DNA from 2 places in the Cedecea selenatireducens genome. Region 2 is predicted to be linked to the other one. Evidence: riboswitches for the same ligand, from Rfam matches in the RefSeq annotation. Region 2 holds a riboswitch; the other holds the start of a gene.
What was found. Region 2 has a riboswitch for thiamine pyrophosphate ahead of thiB (thiamine ABC transporter substrate binding subunit). Riboswitches for the same ligand answer to the same signal wherever they lie in the genome.
Positions count from the first base shown of each region.

Region 1: it holds a riboswitch for thiamine pyrophosphate, as region 2 does, so the genes downstream of both, tenA (thiaminase II) here and thiB (thiamine ABC transporter substrate binding subunit) in region 2, are expected to answer to the same signal.

Region 1 covers NZ_JBHIKW010000001.1:397,982-405,694, forward strand. The annotation lists gene ACE38U_RS01895 (DUF3320 domain-containing protein) at 1-2,946, opposite strand, end outside; gene ACE38U_RS01900 (gamma-glutamylcyclotransferase family protein) at 3,445-3,819, shown strand; gene ACE38U_RS01905 (hypothetical protein) at 3,770-4,072, opposite strand; gene ACE38U_RS01910 (LLM class flavin-dependent oxidoreductase) at 4,343-5,365, opposite strand; TPP riboswitch at 5,528-5,629, shown strand; gene tenA (thiaminase II) at 5,689-6,369, shown strand; gene ACE38U_RS01920 (ABC transporter ATP-binding protein) at 6,366-7,106, shown strand; gene ACE38U_RS01925 (ABC transporter permease) at 7,103-7,713, shown strand, end outside.
Region 2 covers NZ_JBHIKW010000003.1:41,708-49,420, forward strand. The annotation lists gene ACE38U_RS05595 (sugar efflux transporter) at 1-821, opposite strand, end outside; gene sgrT (glucose uptake inhibitor SgrT) at 935-1,114, opposite strand; gene sgrR (HTH-type transcriptional regulator SgrR) at 1,202-2,860, shown strand; TPP riboswitch at 2,910-3,011, shown strand; gene thiB (thiamine ABC transporter substrate binding subunit) at 3,043-4,026, shown strand; gene thiP (thiamine/thiamine pyrophosphate ABC transporter permease ThiP) at 4,002-5,612, shown strand; gene thiQ (thiamine ABC transporter ATP-binding protein ThiQ) at 5,596-6,294, shown strand; gene ACE38U_RS05625 (DedA family protein) at 6,291-7,058, opposite strand; gene polB (DNA polymerase II) at 7,268-7,713, shown strand, end outside.

The DNA of each region.
Region 1 (7,713 bases), on a different contig from region 2:
CGCCAGATAATCCCAGTCGGATGACAACGATTTCCAATGCTCATCAAAAGCATTTGAACCCAGAGAGTGTTCCGCTCGTATTTCCGCAATCCGATTTTGTAGCTCAATCAAACGAATAATTAACTGGCTACGCTCATCGATATTAACTGGTGGCGTCACCATTACACGAGCACACTGTTCATCAATATGAATAAGCTTTTGAATTATTTCTTCAATGAAGACAAGCGACACTCGAGTGATCGATATTTGGTTTGAAAAATGCTCCTCGGCTGATAAACCAAAGGCATTCCATAATATGTCTAACTGAGTCCTCACCTGCAGTAATAGCTGGTTGAGCTGCTGCGAACGAAGCTTAACGCCTTCACGATCAATAAGTCGACTGGCTAATAGCCTCGCTTCAGTTCCAACACCACGCAGCGTTCTCATCCATTCAACTAATGCCATTAAAGAAACACTGTCGCTTTTTTCACCACGCCAATCACGACCAAAAGCTGACTGACCAAAGTCATTGCCTTCCTTGATTTTTTTCCTCTCACCCTGGGCTACAATTAACGCATCCAGTAATACCAATTGCTGGTCCATGGGCAGAGAACGATCGCGCAATAAAGACCCTACAAGCGCCTTTGCTTTTCTCCAGTCACCGCTCAAAAATTTAAAAATACCGGTATGGCTCGCCAAATAATTTCTGGCCGCCATCACATCTGTATTCCAGGAAATCTCATTCATTTTAGAATCAATAGATTCACTGATCGATTTAAAAGAAGTAATTGACTCAACAAGTTCTGCTGCCTTTTCCACGCCATGATCCCATACTGATGCAATAAATGCATCGGGACTGGCGTCAGGGGCCGCTGCAATCCTTTCCCCCAAAGCTATTAGCCGCTCAATTTCCTGAATCGTGTAATATCCTTCCTGAGTACCAAGTTCTTCATGTAAGCGGGAAGCATCAAGCCGTAACTTCGCTAACTGTTTTTCCAGAGCACGCGCGGCGGTAAAACCACTTATCTGGAAATCTCCTGGAAGTGTTGCCAGAGACTCTTCAAGTTCATCGACAGGCGTTTCAATTTCTTCGGCAATGATGTCATTTTCAAGGTTTAATCGGGCTAGCTGATACTCTTTGCCTAATACAACAAGTCGCTTAATAGCAGGCATTTCATCTTGCCAACTGGTTGAAGTCAGGGCCCGGGCTGATAAGTCAGGTGCTTTCTTTATACACTCTGCTATATCAACTAATTCGCTAACTGAAGAGAATAAATCTGGAACGGGTATCACCTCCAGTTTTTCTGACAGACTGGCCATATCATCAGCAAAACGTTCAACGTTATCTTCCAGATGTTGCAAACGCACAAGCAATTTTTCCAGATCCATTGGCAAAATCTGCTCAAGACCAACGCCATTCCACGGGTGACGATCGGGAATACCAATATCCTGAATTCTTTCAACTATTTCTCTTACAAGATCAAGTCGCTTGTTGAAATCGTCGGCATTCCAGTTTTCAAATTTTTCGAGACTAAAATCAGGAGCTGCATGACCTGACTGACGTAACCGAACCAGATTGCCCATGACCTGATAAGGTGTGAATGTCGAGGGATGATATATTTTGTGCAGCCTTGCCGGATGCTCATTCAGTTTGTCCCTGGCATCTGTTAAATTTTCAACTAGTGCTTCAGGGAATTCCCCTCTAGGCGATCCTAACTCCCAGACCCTTTTTAACTCTTCCAGAAAAACTTTTTTGTTTGCCTTATTACTGTGTAGTTCTAAGCAAGCATCTCCCACTCCTGCATAGTCGAGACGACGTTTAACAACTTCAAGCGCGGCCATTTTTTCAGCAACAAACAAAACTGTTTTCCCGTCCGCGACAGCTGAAGCAATAACATTGGCTATTGTCTGGGACTTCCCTGTTCCAGGCGGCCCCTGGATAATCAAGTTTTTCCCCTGACGCACGTCGTGGATAGCAAGGGTTTGAGAAGTATCGCTATCCATAATATGGAGCATATCTTTCGGAAGGATGAAAGGATCTATAGGTGTATCATCATGGAGTCTCTCATCTGGTTCATCAAACCCATCAACCATTAGGGATTGTATAAGAGGTTGGGCCGTGATGTTATCGCCTTCAGGCCAGTTTTCCGGGTCTAAGTCACGATACATTAGAAACTTAGCGAAGGAAAAAAATCCCAGCGTGATATCGTTTTCCTGAACACCCCAATCTGATTTTACCTGTACTGCCTGGGCAATTTCATCGATGTATCTGGAAAGATCAAACGCATCATCTGTATTGAGCTTGGGCAGTATAATTTCATGAGTTCGCTGGAGATAAGCTTCCAGAGAAAGGTTTTCAATAATTTCATCTTGCCTTGCCCGCAGTTTAAATCTTTCACCAACGGTTCCGCGCTCAAGAGAAACAGGAATCAGGATTAAAGGTGCATACCTTACGTTCTCTTTATTGTTAGGATCGATCCATTTTAAGGAGCCCAATGTTAAATAGAGAATATTTACACCTTGTTCTTCCTCTAATGTTCTGGCGTCATGGTATAGATCCAGCAATTTTTTTTGCAGCCCCTGGAGAGTCAATCTTGTTTGAAGCTTAGTGTCCTGATGCTCGGCACGGATAGCATTTGGGGCAATATCATCATCAAAAATGAGTGATGCTTCATTTATGTTCACCGCATCAGGATCGTTTTCCATCTCTTCAACATCAATTAACTCTCCTTTTCTACCCGCTCGTCCTGGCAAAAAAGTGAATGCTTTGCCTTCTTGTACGAGAAGACGATAGATCTCAGTAGACCTCTCGTCAGTAATTTCCAAAAGTTTCGCTGTCTTAGATTTTGGTATATTTAGGAGTTTATTACGCGCAGATAAGTCAAGAAGCTCCATGCGCGCTCGTTCGAGTTTTTGCTGAAGGGAAAGACTATTATTCTTAAATAGTGAATCTTCGTTATCATTCATAGCAGATGTTCCACAGGTTTCTTGAAGACGTATTGAGCATCCAGCCTATGATAGGTCGGAGGCATTCAACATCAGAATGTCGGTATCTTAGCTATTTTTTTGGGGTTATTCTAATTGTAATTTATATAAAACCCCCAAATCGACCAATGTATCTTAAGCCGTGCTTTACATGTTGATTCCATACAGTACAGGTTGTTATATCCTATAACTCAGTCATCAACATCTTCACCTGATAAAAACAATCCAACAAAAAAACATATCTCTTACGAATTAAATAACGAAATCATCTAAACATGCGCGCATTATTATGATTTATCACTAACAGCGAAGGTATACCTCACACATAACCACATACTCAGTCAACTGTTGTCTAAGCTAATGTCAGCCAGAAATACTAAACACTTGAGAAAGGCTTTCCCGTTGCCAGCCGCCCAATTACGCCGTATGTTAAATCCCCTTCCCTACCCCTGATTTAGCTGCTCTGCACGAGGAAGAAAAATGGAATCATTGTTTGTTTACGGCACGCTTCGCCCCGGCCATGTTAATGCACATATCATGGAGAACATCGGCGGAGAGTGGCGGCCTGGCTACGTGAACGGGACTTTTTATGAAAAAGGTTGGGGAGCCGCCGCCGATTTTCCCGGCATCTTGCTGGACAAGAACGGCCCGGAGGTGCACGGCTATCTGTTTATATCTCCCAACCTGCACGAACACTGGCCGATGCTGGATGAGTTCGAGGCCGGTTACGATCGTGTAGAGATTGATGTCACCACGCTTGATGGCAGGACGGTGACCGCCTGGATTTATCAGCTACAGCCACGGGTTATTGGAATAACAAAGAAGAAAGCCCAACGGCCATCACGACGCCCATGACGACCTGCACGAGGACAACCAGAAATGCGAGCACGCCAAATACGGTGATTTTTCTGCGAAGAATGCATGTCACGCCGGATAATACCGCGCTAAACAGCACTATTTTAAGCAGATAGCTCAGCGGCACCAGAGCAGGGAGGTTGGCATGTATCCCGACGATACCTACGAGCCCAAGAAGAAATCCCCCGCAAAAACCCCATCCCCAAAACGTCATCGGCAAACTGAGTTGCCCCGTGACCAGTCTCTTCAACACAACGCTATCCCTTTATAATGTTTATATGTAAACGCCAGTTATCTGGCTTATTCAGTACGGTAATGTGCCGTATATAATAACCTCTTCTAATACGATTCAATGCCGCTAAATAAAAACCATAACCTACCAAAAATAGTAGGCCTGCCTTTTGTTTTTCCAAAATAGAAAAGCCCGCCGGGTCTCCCACGGCAGGCCTGGAAACATACAGACGTCAGCTTAAATCATGCAGGTCTTTATTCAGCGCGTCGCTCAGCACAATATCTTCGAAGTTCACCGCCAGCCCAGTTCCGGCGCGATGTGCTTCAGAATAGATTCGATTACGTGCACGTTATAGTCCACGCCCAGCTGGTTTGGCACGGTTAACAGCAGCGTATCGGCTTCGGCAATCGCTTCATCCTGCGCCAGTTGCTTAATGAGCAGTTCCGGTTCGGCGGCATAGCTGCGGCCAAAAATAGCCCGGGTTTGTGGGTCGATGTAGCCCACCTGGTCGCCTTCTTTGCCGCTGCCGCCAAAGTAGTTGCGGTCACGCTGATCCATTAACGCGAAGATGCTGCGGCTGACGGAAACGCGCGGCTCACGCGCATGGCCCGCCTCTTTCCAGGCGGCACGATAGGCGCGGATTTGCTTCGCCTGCTGGATATGGAACGGCTCGCCGGTTTCATCGGTTTTCAGCGTCGAGCTTTGCAGGTTCATCCCTGACTGCGCGGCCCACACAGCTGTCGCGTTGGAGCTTGCTCCCCACCAGATTCGCTCGCGCAGTCCGGCAGAAAACGGCTCAAGGCGCAACAACCCCGGAGGATTGGGGAACATCGGCTGCGGGTTCGGCTCGGCAAAGCCTTCGCCTTTCAGCGCTTCGAGGAACACCTCGGTATGGCGGCGAGCCATATCGGCCTCGGTTTCCCCTTCTCCAGGCACATAGCCAAAGTAGCGCCAGCCGTCGATCACCTGCTCAGGAGAGCCGCGGCTTATCCCGAGCTGCAGGCGTCCGCCGGAAATCAGGTCGGCAGCACCGGCATCCTCCACCATATAAAGCGGATTCTCATAACGCATATCGATAACGCCAGTGCCGATTTCAATACGTTTAGTTTTTGCCCCAATGGCTGCCAGCAGCGGAAATGGCGAGCTTAGCTGGCGAGCGAAGTGATGCACGCGGAAGTAAGCGCCGTCCGCGCCAAGCTCTTCTGCGGCAACGGCAAGGTCGATAGATTGCAGCAGCGTGTCTGCCGCAGAGCGCGTGCCGGACTGGGCGGAGGGCGACCAGTGGCCAAACGAGAGAAAGCCAATCTTTTTCATCGGATATCGTCCTTAGACTCGGGGTAATCGGCCTACAGTGACAAAAGTTTCGCCCCAAACGCCAGCAAAATATTGAGATACCGCACTAAACGAATCACCGGTTTGATCGGGGCCAGGCACAGCGCCTGACGATTGTAATCAAAAAGTAAATGTCGTATAACAGGCACCTCCGAGGGGTGTCCTGTATGGGCTGAGATGGCGTAAGCCGAACCCTTTGAACCTGATCTGGGTCATGCCAGCGAAGGGACGGTCGGCAATTTCGCCTGTGTTATTGCCTGTTCATACCTCTGCGCGCCCGGATCTCCACTTACACAGGAGGTCCCATGTACACCCCACTTTTCGAAAACGGTCTTTACGGACGGCTGCGTCAGCAGGCCGGTCGCCACTGGCAGGATTACGTCGATCATCCTTTTCTGCAGCAGCTTGCCGCCGGAACATTGCCCAAAGCAGCATTTCAGCGCTATCTGACCCAGGATTACCTTTTCCTGATCCACTTTGCCCGTGCCTATGCCCTTCTGGTGAGCAAGCTCCGCACGCTGCCCGAAATGCGCGCCGCGACCGCCTCTCTGAATGCAATAGTTTCTGAACTGCCGCTCCACGTGGCCTGGTGTGCAAGCTGGGGTTTAGACGAGGAGCAGATGGCCGCCCAGGCGGAAGCACCGGAAACCATGAATTACACCCGCTACGTGCTGGATATCGGCCATTCAGGTGACGCGCTCGATCTGCTGGCCGCCCTGCTGCCTTGCGTGGCTGGCTATGCCGAAATCGGACTTGGCTTGCTGCACAGCCCCGACACGGTAATGGAGGGCAACCCCTACGCCACCTGGATCCGTAACTATGGCGATGAGGGCTATCTGGCCGGGGTGCAGGCCGCTGTTCAGCTACTTGAAACCGTAGGGCGTCAGCGCGGGGCAGAGAGCCGCTTCGCCGAGCTTTCGCAAATATTCACCACCGCAACGCAGCTTGAATCCGCGTTCTGGCAAATGGGGCTGAATGCCTCATGACCGAAAGCCATACCTCGCCGGGCATTCAGGTTCGCGATCTCAGCCTGCGGTTTGGCAGCCAGACCATTTTTGAAGGGCTGAATTTTGATATTCCTGGCGGGAGCTTCGTTGCCCTGCTGGGCGCGAGCGGTGCCGGTAAAACCAGCCTGCTGAAGATTATCGCCGGGCTGGCGCAGGCCAGTGCCGGAAACGTGACCTGCAGCGACGGCCAGCCCGTTGCCGGGCGCATAGCCTGGATGGGGCAGAAAGATTTGCTTTATCCCTGGCTGAACATCGAGCAGAACGTGGCCCTGGGTTCGCGCCTGCGTGGCGAGACTGTTGATCGCCAGTGGACGGCGCATTTGCTTGAGCAGGTTGGGCTGGCGGGCTATGCCAAAGCTTTGCCCGTCGCGCTGTCGGGTGGTATGAGGCAGCGCGCAGCTATCGCCAGAACGCTCTACGAACGGCGGCCGATAGTGCTGATGGACGAGCCGTTTTCGGCGCTGGACGCCATTACCCGAACGGCGATTCAGGATCTGGCGGCGGAGCTGCTGGTAAAAAACACCGTGCTGCTGATCACCCACGATCCTATGGAAGCCTGTCGGCTCAGCCACCGCCTGCTGGTGCTGTCCCGCTGGCCTGCGGGCATCGATGATACGCATGTTATTGCCGGGCAACCGCCTCGCGCGCCGGACGATGTTGACCTGCTGAAAAGCCAGGCCAGCCTGCTGCAACAGCTGATGAGGGCCGCAGAATGAGGTCACCCTCAGAAAGTCATGCTACTCGCCTGTGCCGGGGGCTGACCGTCTTCGCCGGGTTGCTGCTGCTCTGGTATCTGCTCACCCTCGGCAATATTCCCGCCTTTCTTTTGCCTTCACCTTCGGCGGTGGCGCTGGCGTTATGGCATGGCCGCGACTATCTCGTCTGGCACACGCTGGTCACCGCCTCAGAGATTATCAGCGGCCTTGTCCTCGGCGTGCTGTTCGGCGCAGGCCTGGCGTTGGGCATGATGTTTTCCCCCCGCCTGCAGCGCTGGCTAATGCCGCTGGTGCTCACCAGTCAGGCAATCCCGGTCTTCGCCCTGGCTCCGCTGCTGGTGCTGTGGTTTGGCTTTGGCATGAGCGCCAAAGTGGCGATGGCCGTACTGGTTATCTTCTTCCCGGTGGTGTCGTCGTTCTTTGACGGGCTGCGTCGGGTGAACAACGACTATCTGGACCTGGCCCGCACCATGGGCGCTTCGCGCTGGGCACAGCTGAGGCACGTGCGGCTGATGGCGGCGCTGCCTGCTTTTGGATCAGGCCTGCGCATGGCGGCCGCAGTGGCCCCCATCGGGGCAATTATTGGCGAATGGGTCGGCTCTGCCGA
Region 2 (7,713 bases):
TAGTAGCCGGCGAGGATCATGGCGGGGATCTCCAGCCCGGCGGCCGTGCCCATCAATAAGCCCGCCAGCTCATCCGGCAGCCCGAGATCCTGGCTTATCCACAGCGGCATATCGATGATGTACATGGTGTTGCAGGTCCACATCAGCATCGAAGCGACAAACAGCATCCGCACGTTGCTGTCCTTCCAGCCGCTGACCTCCGTTATCGCCACTTCGGCGGAGGGCTCGGCTCGGGCAACCGAAGGCAGAGCAAACACAATCAGCAGCAGCGAGATAACAAATATCCCGGCAGCAATAAGAAACATGGTGGTGAAGCCATACTTTAGCGCCAGCATAAAGGAAAGCGGCGGCCCGATAACCCAGGCAAGGGAAAGCTGCGCACGCATGATCGAGCTGAACATCACCACTTCACGAGCGGAACGATCGGCATATTCACGCGCCAGGGCAAAAATCTGCGGCATAGCGGTATTGGCGATGGAGGCAAACATCACGCCGAGCGTAATCAGCGTCAGATAATGCCGGTTGAAGGCAAAAAGAACGCTGTTTGCCACCGCCATCGCGCAGCAAACCATAATCAGTTTGCGACGATCTCCCCGGCTATCCGATCTTTTTGCCAGCAGCAGGCTTACGGCGATCCCGGCAATCGCATTAACGGTATAGAACAGACCAACCCAGAAGGGCCGAACTTCAACTTCGCGGGTTAAAAAGAGGCTGAGCGTCGGGGCCTGCAGCGCACCGGCCACGCCAATCATAAAAGACACGGCCATAAAGGCAGCATAAACGGGGTTAAAACGACGTGCGCGGGTCAAAAACCAGAGCATGAGCTGTCCTTAAAAGGAGGGTGTAGTCAGAGGTATTCGCTAAATGCGTAAAGATTAAACGAAAAAAGCCAGCAGTAAACAGCTGCTGGCGTGGTAAAAGCACCAATACTCAGTCACACATGAGTCGGCGTGTTGGCGTTCTCGGGCATCGGGGTTGTAACCTCCCACTGCATCAAGTCTTCGAGCATCCTTAGTCTTTGCTCCACCGTCAGGCGAGCCAGCCATCCAGAACAAACAAACTGCGTTGCGGCAAAGTACTGTTGGAAAAACCTCGCAGGTGATGACCGCTTCATAAACACCTCCTCGCTTCATCGCTGATGATTATTGACGTAATATAGGGAAAGTTAAATTGATGAGTTTCCGCCGGGAGTTCCTCTTTTATGTCCTCATCTCGTCTGCAACAACAGTTCATCCGCCTGTGGCAATGCTGCGAAGGCAAGCCTCAGGAAACCACGCTGAATGATTTAGCGGAATTGCTCAACTGCTCCCGCCGTCATATGCGGACCTTACTCAACGCCATGCAGGAAAAAGGCTGGCTAAGCTGGCAGGCAGAAGCAGGGAGGGGCAAGCGGTCACAGCTCACCTTCCTTTATACAGGGCTGGCGCTCCAGCAGCAGCGGGCGGAAGACCTTCTGGAACAGGATCGAATCGATCAGCTGGTGCAGATCGTCGGCGACAAGGCCGCGGTGCGGCAGATGCTTATCTCTCATTTAGGGCGCAGCTTCCGCCAGGGCCGGCATATTCTTCGCGTCCTTTACTATCGCCCGCTGCTGAATCTGCTGCCCGGTTCGGCGCTCAGGCGCTCCGAAACCCACATTGCCCGCCAGATTTTCAGCGGCCTGACGCGAATAAATGAGGAAAATGGGGAACTCGAAGCGGATATTGCCCATCACTGGCAGCAAATTTCCCCTTTACGCTGGCGTTTCTTCCTCCGCCCCGGCATTCATTTCCATCACGGCCGTGAGCTGGACATGCTGGATATCATCTCTTCCCTGCAGCGCATCAACACCCTGCCGCTGTTTGCCCACATCACGCAGATAACCTCGCCGACGACCTGGACGCTGGATATTCACCTCAGCCAGCCGGATGACTGGCTGCCGTGGCTGCTGGGCAGCGTGAACGCCATGATCCTACCGCGCGAATGGACAACGATGTCCGATTTCGCCAGCCAGCCGGTCGGTACAGGGCCTTATTCCGTCGCTCGGAATAACCGTAACCAGCTGAAGATTCACGCTTTTGATGATTATTTTGGCTTCAGGGCGCTGATAGACGAGGTTAACTTCTGGGTCTTGCCCGAAGTGGGTGAAGAGTCGAGCTGTGGCGTGCAGCTTCAGGGCATGCCGGACAGCGAGAAAGCCGTAGAAAGCCGCCCGGAAGAGGGGTGCTACTATTTGCTGTTTGATAGCCGCTCCAGACTTGGCCTGCATGAAAGCGTCCGCCAGTGGATTGGCCATATTCTCTCGCCGGTTAACCTTATTTACCGCGCTGCCGAGCAGTACCAGCAATACTGGTTCCCTGCCTATGGCCTACTGCCGCGCTGGCACCACTCGCGCCCGGGACCTCTTACCGCCAAACCTGCCGGGCTTGAAAGCATCACCCTCACCTACTATCGCGATCACGTAGAGCATCGGGTGATCAGTAACATCATGACCGAACTGCTGGCCGAGCAGGGCGTGAAACTGATTATTCAGGAGATCGATTATGCTGAGTGGCATCAGGGCGACGCCGAAAGCGATATCTGGCTGAACAGCGTGAACTTCACCATGCCGCTGGAATATTCCCTGTTTGCCCAGCTTTATGAAGTCCCTCTGATTCAAAAGTGCATCCCGATCGACTGGCAGGGCGATGCCCGCCGCTGGCACAGTAAAACGCTGGCGCTGCCGGAATGGAGCAGGCAAATGCTCGAGCGCAATGACGTTATCCCGTTGATTCACCACTGGTTACGCATTGAAGGGCAGCGCAGCATGCGCGGCGTGCGCATGAACACGCTGGGCTGGTTTGATTTTAAATCAGCCTGGTTTGCTCCGCCTGGTCCATAACGTTTTCGTAACACAGCTTTCGCAATCCGGGGGAAGTCAGTAGAATCCCTCCTGCTCAACGGGGTGCCAGGACAGTTTGTCCGAGCTGAGATAATACCCGTCGAACCTGATCCGGATAACGCCGGCGAAGGGATTTGAGACACTCCGCTCAATTCCTTTGCCCCCTTTTATTGAGGTGCAAAGTGTTCAAAAAATTTCTGCCGCTGCTGGCGCTGGTTGCCGCGCCCGTTTTCGCCAGGCCCGTATTAACCGTCTACACCTACGACTCGTTTGCCGCCGACTGGGGCCCTGGCCCGGCGGTGAAAAAAGCGTTTGAAGCCGACTGTCACTGCGAACTGAAATTCGTGGCGCTGGAAGATGGCGTTTCGCTGTTGAACCGCGTGCGCATGGAAGGCAAGAACAGCAAAGCAGACGTCGTGCTGGGATTGGATAACAACCTGCTGGACGCGGCCTCGCAAACCAAACTGTTTGCCCCTTCTAACGTCGAAACCAGCGCCCTACAGGTGCCCGGCGGCTGGAAGAACAGCACCTTCGTTCCTTACGACTACGGCTACTTCGCTTTCGTTTACGACAAGAACAAGCTAAAAAATCCGCCGAAGAGCCTGAAAGAGCTGGTTGAAGGCGACCAGAAATGGAAGGTGATATACGAAGATCCGCGCACCAGTACGCCGGGGCTTGGCCTGCTGCTGTGGATGCAAAAAGTCTATGGCGATAAAACTCCGGAAGCCTGGCAAAAGCTGGCGAAGAAAACCGTCACCGTAACCAAAGGCTGGAGTGAAGCTTACGGCCTGTTCCTGAAAGGCGAAGCCGATCTGGTGCTGAGCTACACCACGTCGCCGGCCTACCACATCATCGAAGAGAAGAAGGACAACTACGCCGCGGCCGACTTCAGCGAAGGGCATTATCTGCAGGTTGAAGTCGCAGGCCGACTGGCGAACAGCAAGCAGCCAGAACTTGCCGAGAAGTTTATTAAGTTCATCACCACGCCTGGTTTCCAGAACACCATTGCAACCGGCAACTGGATGTACCCGGTCACTAGCGTGGCGCTGCCTGCTGGCTTCGACGGGCTGGTAAAACCAAAAACCACGCTGGAATTTACGCCTCAGCAGGTCGCCACCCAGCGCGCAGAATGGATTAATGAATGGCAACGCGCCGTCAGCCGCTAATACCCGGCTGGCTGTATCCAGGGCTATTTGCCGCGATGCTTATCGTGGCGGTAGCCCTGGCGGCTTTTCTGGCGCTGTGGCTTAACGCCCCGCAGACGGATGTCTTTGCTCTTTTGCAGGACAGCTACCTTTGGCACGTCCTGCGCTTCTCGTTCTGGCAGGCGTTTCTTTCTGCGGCACTCTCCGTTTTCCCGGCGATATTTTTAGCCCGGGCGCTGTACCGACGCCGTTTTCCTGGCCGAATGGCGCTGCTGCGGCTTTGTGCCATGACGCTGGTTCTGCCGGTGCTGGTTGCGGTATTCGGCATTCTCTCCGTTTACGGGCGTGAAGGCTGGCTGGCAACGCTAAGCGGCTGGCTTGGTCTGGAATGGCGTTTCTCCCCTTATGGGCTGCAGGGAATTTTGCTGGCGCACGTTTTCTTTAATATGCCGATGGCGACCCGCCTGCTGCTTCAGGCGCTGGATAACATCCCCACCGAGCAGCGCCAGCTTGCCGCTCAGCTGAATATGCAGGGCTGGCACTTTTTCCGTTTTGTCGAATGGCCCTGGCTGCGCAGGCAAATACTTCCGGTAGGGGCGCTGATTTTCATGCTTTGCTTCGCAAGCTTCGCCACCGTGCTTTCGTTGGGCGGCGGCCCGCAGGCGACCACCATCGAACTCGCTATTTTTCAGGCGCTAAGCTACGACTACGATCCGGCCAAAGCGGCGCTGTTGGCCCTGCTGCAAATGGCATGTTGCCTTGGCCTGGTGCTGCTCAGCCAGAAGCTAAGCAAGGCAATTCCTGTCGGCGTAAGCCAGCTTCAGGGCTGGCGCGATCCGCAGGATTCTCTGCGCAGAAAGATCTGTGACGCCCTGCTTATCCTTGTGGCCTTGCTTCTTCTTCTACCGCCGCTGTTGGCGGTAATGGTGGACGGCATTAATGGCAGCATGGGCAACGTACTGCAGCAGGCCGCACTGTGGAACGCGCTTTGGACTTCGCTGCGCATTGCCGTTGCCGCCGGGCTGATTAGCGTGACGCTAACCCTGATGCTGCTGTGGAGCGCTCGTGAGCTGCGGCTTCGCAATCGTATTTTCGCCGGCCAGGCCATTGAGCTTAGCGGCATGTTGATTCTGGCGATGCCGGGCATTGTGCTCGCCACCGGCTTCTTCCTGCTGCTCAATAATACCGTGGGCCTGCCGCAATCTGCCGATGGCATTGTGATTTTTACCAACGCCCTGATGGCGATTCCCTACGCCCAAAAAGTGCTCGAAAATCCCATGCGCGACGTCGCCGAGCGCTACTCGCAGCTTTGCCAGTCGCTGGATATTCGGGGCTTTAATCGTCTGAGGCTCATTGAGTTAAAAGCTTTGAAACGCCCGATAGCTCAGGCGCTGGCCTTTGCCTGCGTGTTGTCGATTGGCGATTTCGGCGTGGTGGCGCTGTTCGGTAACGAAGATTTCAGGACGCTACCTTTCTGGCTGTACCAGCAGATCGGATCCTACCGTAGCCAGGACGGCGCGGTCACGGCGCTGCTCCTGCTGCTGCTTTGTTTTATGCTGTTTACTTTGATTGAAAAACTTCCGGGGCGAGATGCTAACTCTGACTGATGTAACCTGGCTGTACCAGCACTTACCGATGCGTTTTTCTCTGAAGATTACGGCGGGTGAGCGCGTAGCGATCCTTGGGCCGAGCGGCGCGGGGAAAAGTACGTTGTTGAGCCTGGTTGCCGGGTTTCTGCAGCCCGCGAGCGGCAGCATTATCATTAACGGGGTGGAGCATACCCGGACGCCACCTTCGGCTCGCCCGGTTTCCATGCTCTTTCAGGAAAATAATCTGTTTAGCCACCTGACGGTTCGGCAGAATATCGCCCTGGGAATGCACCCGGGGATGAAGCTCAATGAGGCTCAGAAGCAGCGGCTGCTGGAGATAACGGCACGCGTAGGGATGACGGAGATGCTGGATCGCCTGCCGTCTCAGCTTTCCGGCGGCCAGCGGCAGCGTGTTGCGCTGGCTCGGTGCCTGGTTCGTCAGCAGCCTGTTTTACTGCTGGATGAACCCTTCTCCGCGCTCGATCCCGCGCTACGTAAGGAGATGCTGCAGCTGCTCGACGAGCTTTGTCAGGAACAAAACATGACGCTGCTGATGGTATCCCACAGTATTGAAGATGCCGCCAGAATCGCCGGGCGCAGCATCGTGGTAAAAGACGGGCGTATCGCGTGGGACGGCGAGACAGACACTCTGCTAAGCGGCGAGGCAAACGCCTCGACGCTGCTGGGCATCGGCAATTAGTGCGACAGCACCTTCCACAGAATATCCCAGTAAACCGGCATCAAAGGGTGCTGCAACATCGCCACAAAACTGCCCACGCCCGCCACCAGCATTAGCGGTGCCAGCCAGTTCAGACGAGAACGCGGCAAAAAGCGCGTCAGGCGGTCCGTGCCACGTTTGCCGCTGCGGTACCAGCGCCAACACAGCCACGCGGCCAGCCACAGCAGCAACGCCACCGCCAGCAGCAGCCATTTGAAGCTGGCGCTTTTCATGTCAGCAGGAATATCGATCGCCGCCCCGGCGAGGATCCCCGGCAGAAAATAGAGCGGCGGCCAGAACAGGCAGCCAATGATATTGGGCGGCAAAAACTTCGCCAGCGGCAGATCCAGCATCCCGGCAACCATCGGCACCAGCGGGCGCGTGGGGCCAACAAAGCGTCCCACCAGGATGGTAAACATGCTGTGCTGATGCAGGGCATGCTCGGTTTTATCCAGCAGCGCCTTGTTCTTTTTCATAAAGGACCAGCGGTGCAGCGGGCCTTTGAAGCGCTGTCCAAGCCAGAACGAGATCCAGTCCCCCAGCAGGCAGCCGACGATTCCGGCCCCCCAGGCATAATAAAAATTAACCTGACCGCTGCCGATCAGCGCACCAAGCCCGGCCATCATCACCGTGCCCGGCAGGATAAGTCCCACCAGCGCCAGCGACTCAAGAAAGGCCACCAGCATCACCGCGATTAGCGAATATGCAACTGACTGTGTAATAAAGTGTTCCAGCAAGGATTCCATAAGCTTTCCGTCGGTAAGCGAGCGGGCGATTCTCCAGAATTAACGTGATGGGCGTCAAGGTCTCATTTATATGAATAAAGAATAGACGGTAAAGTTCCGGACTTTTCGCACTCTGCGTCAACGCACCACCGACAATACTGTATATAAATGCAGTAACTCACGGGCTTTTGCGCTATAATCGAAACACTTTTCCTGAGAGAGAATGCAGCGTGTCTCAAGCTCGTCAGGGGTTTCTGCTGACCAGACACTGGCGAGACACCCCGCGCGGTACCGAAGTCGATTTCTGGCTGGCCACGGACGATGGCCCGCTTAAGGTGCGTCTGCCGCCGCAGGAGTCCGTCGCCTTTATTCCCCAGCTGCAGTTAGCTCAGGCTCAGCGCCTGCTGGCCAGTGAAAGCCAGTTTCGCCTTACGCCTCTGGAACTTAAAGATTTCCATCGTCAGCCAGTAGCCGGCTTGTATTGTCAGCAGCACCGCCAGTTGATGAGGCTGGAGAAACTGCTGCGTGACGGCGGCGTGACGGTCTATGAGGCGGATATTCGCCCTCCAGAGCGTTTCCTGATGGAGCGCTTTATTACCGCCCCGGTCTGGTTTAGCGGTAATGCTCAGGGAGACGTGCTGCTTGATACCCGCCTGAAGCCCGCACCAGAATATCG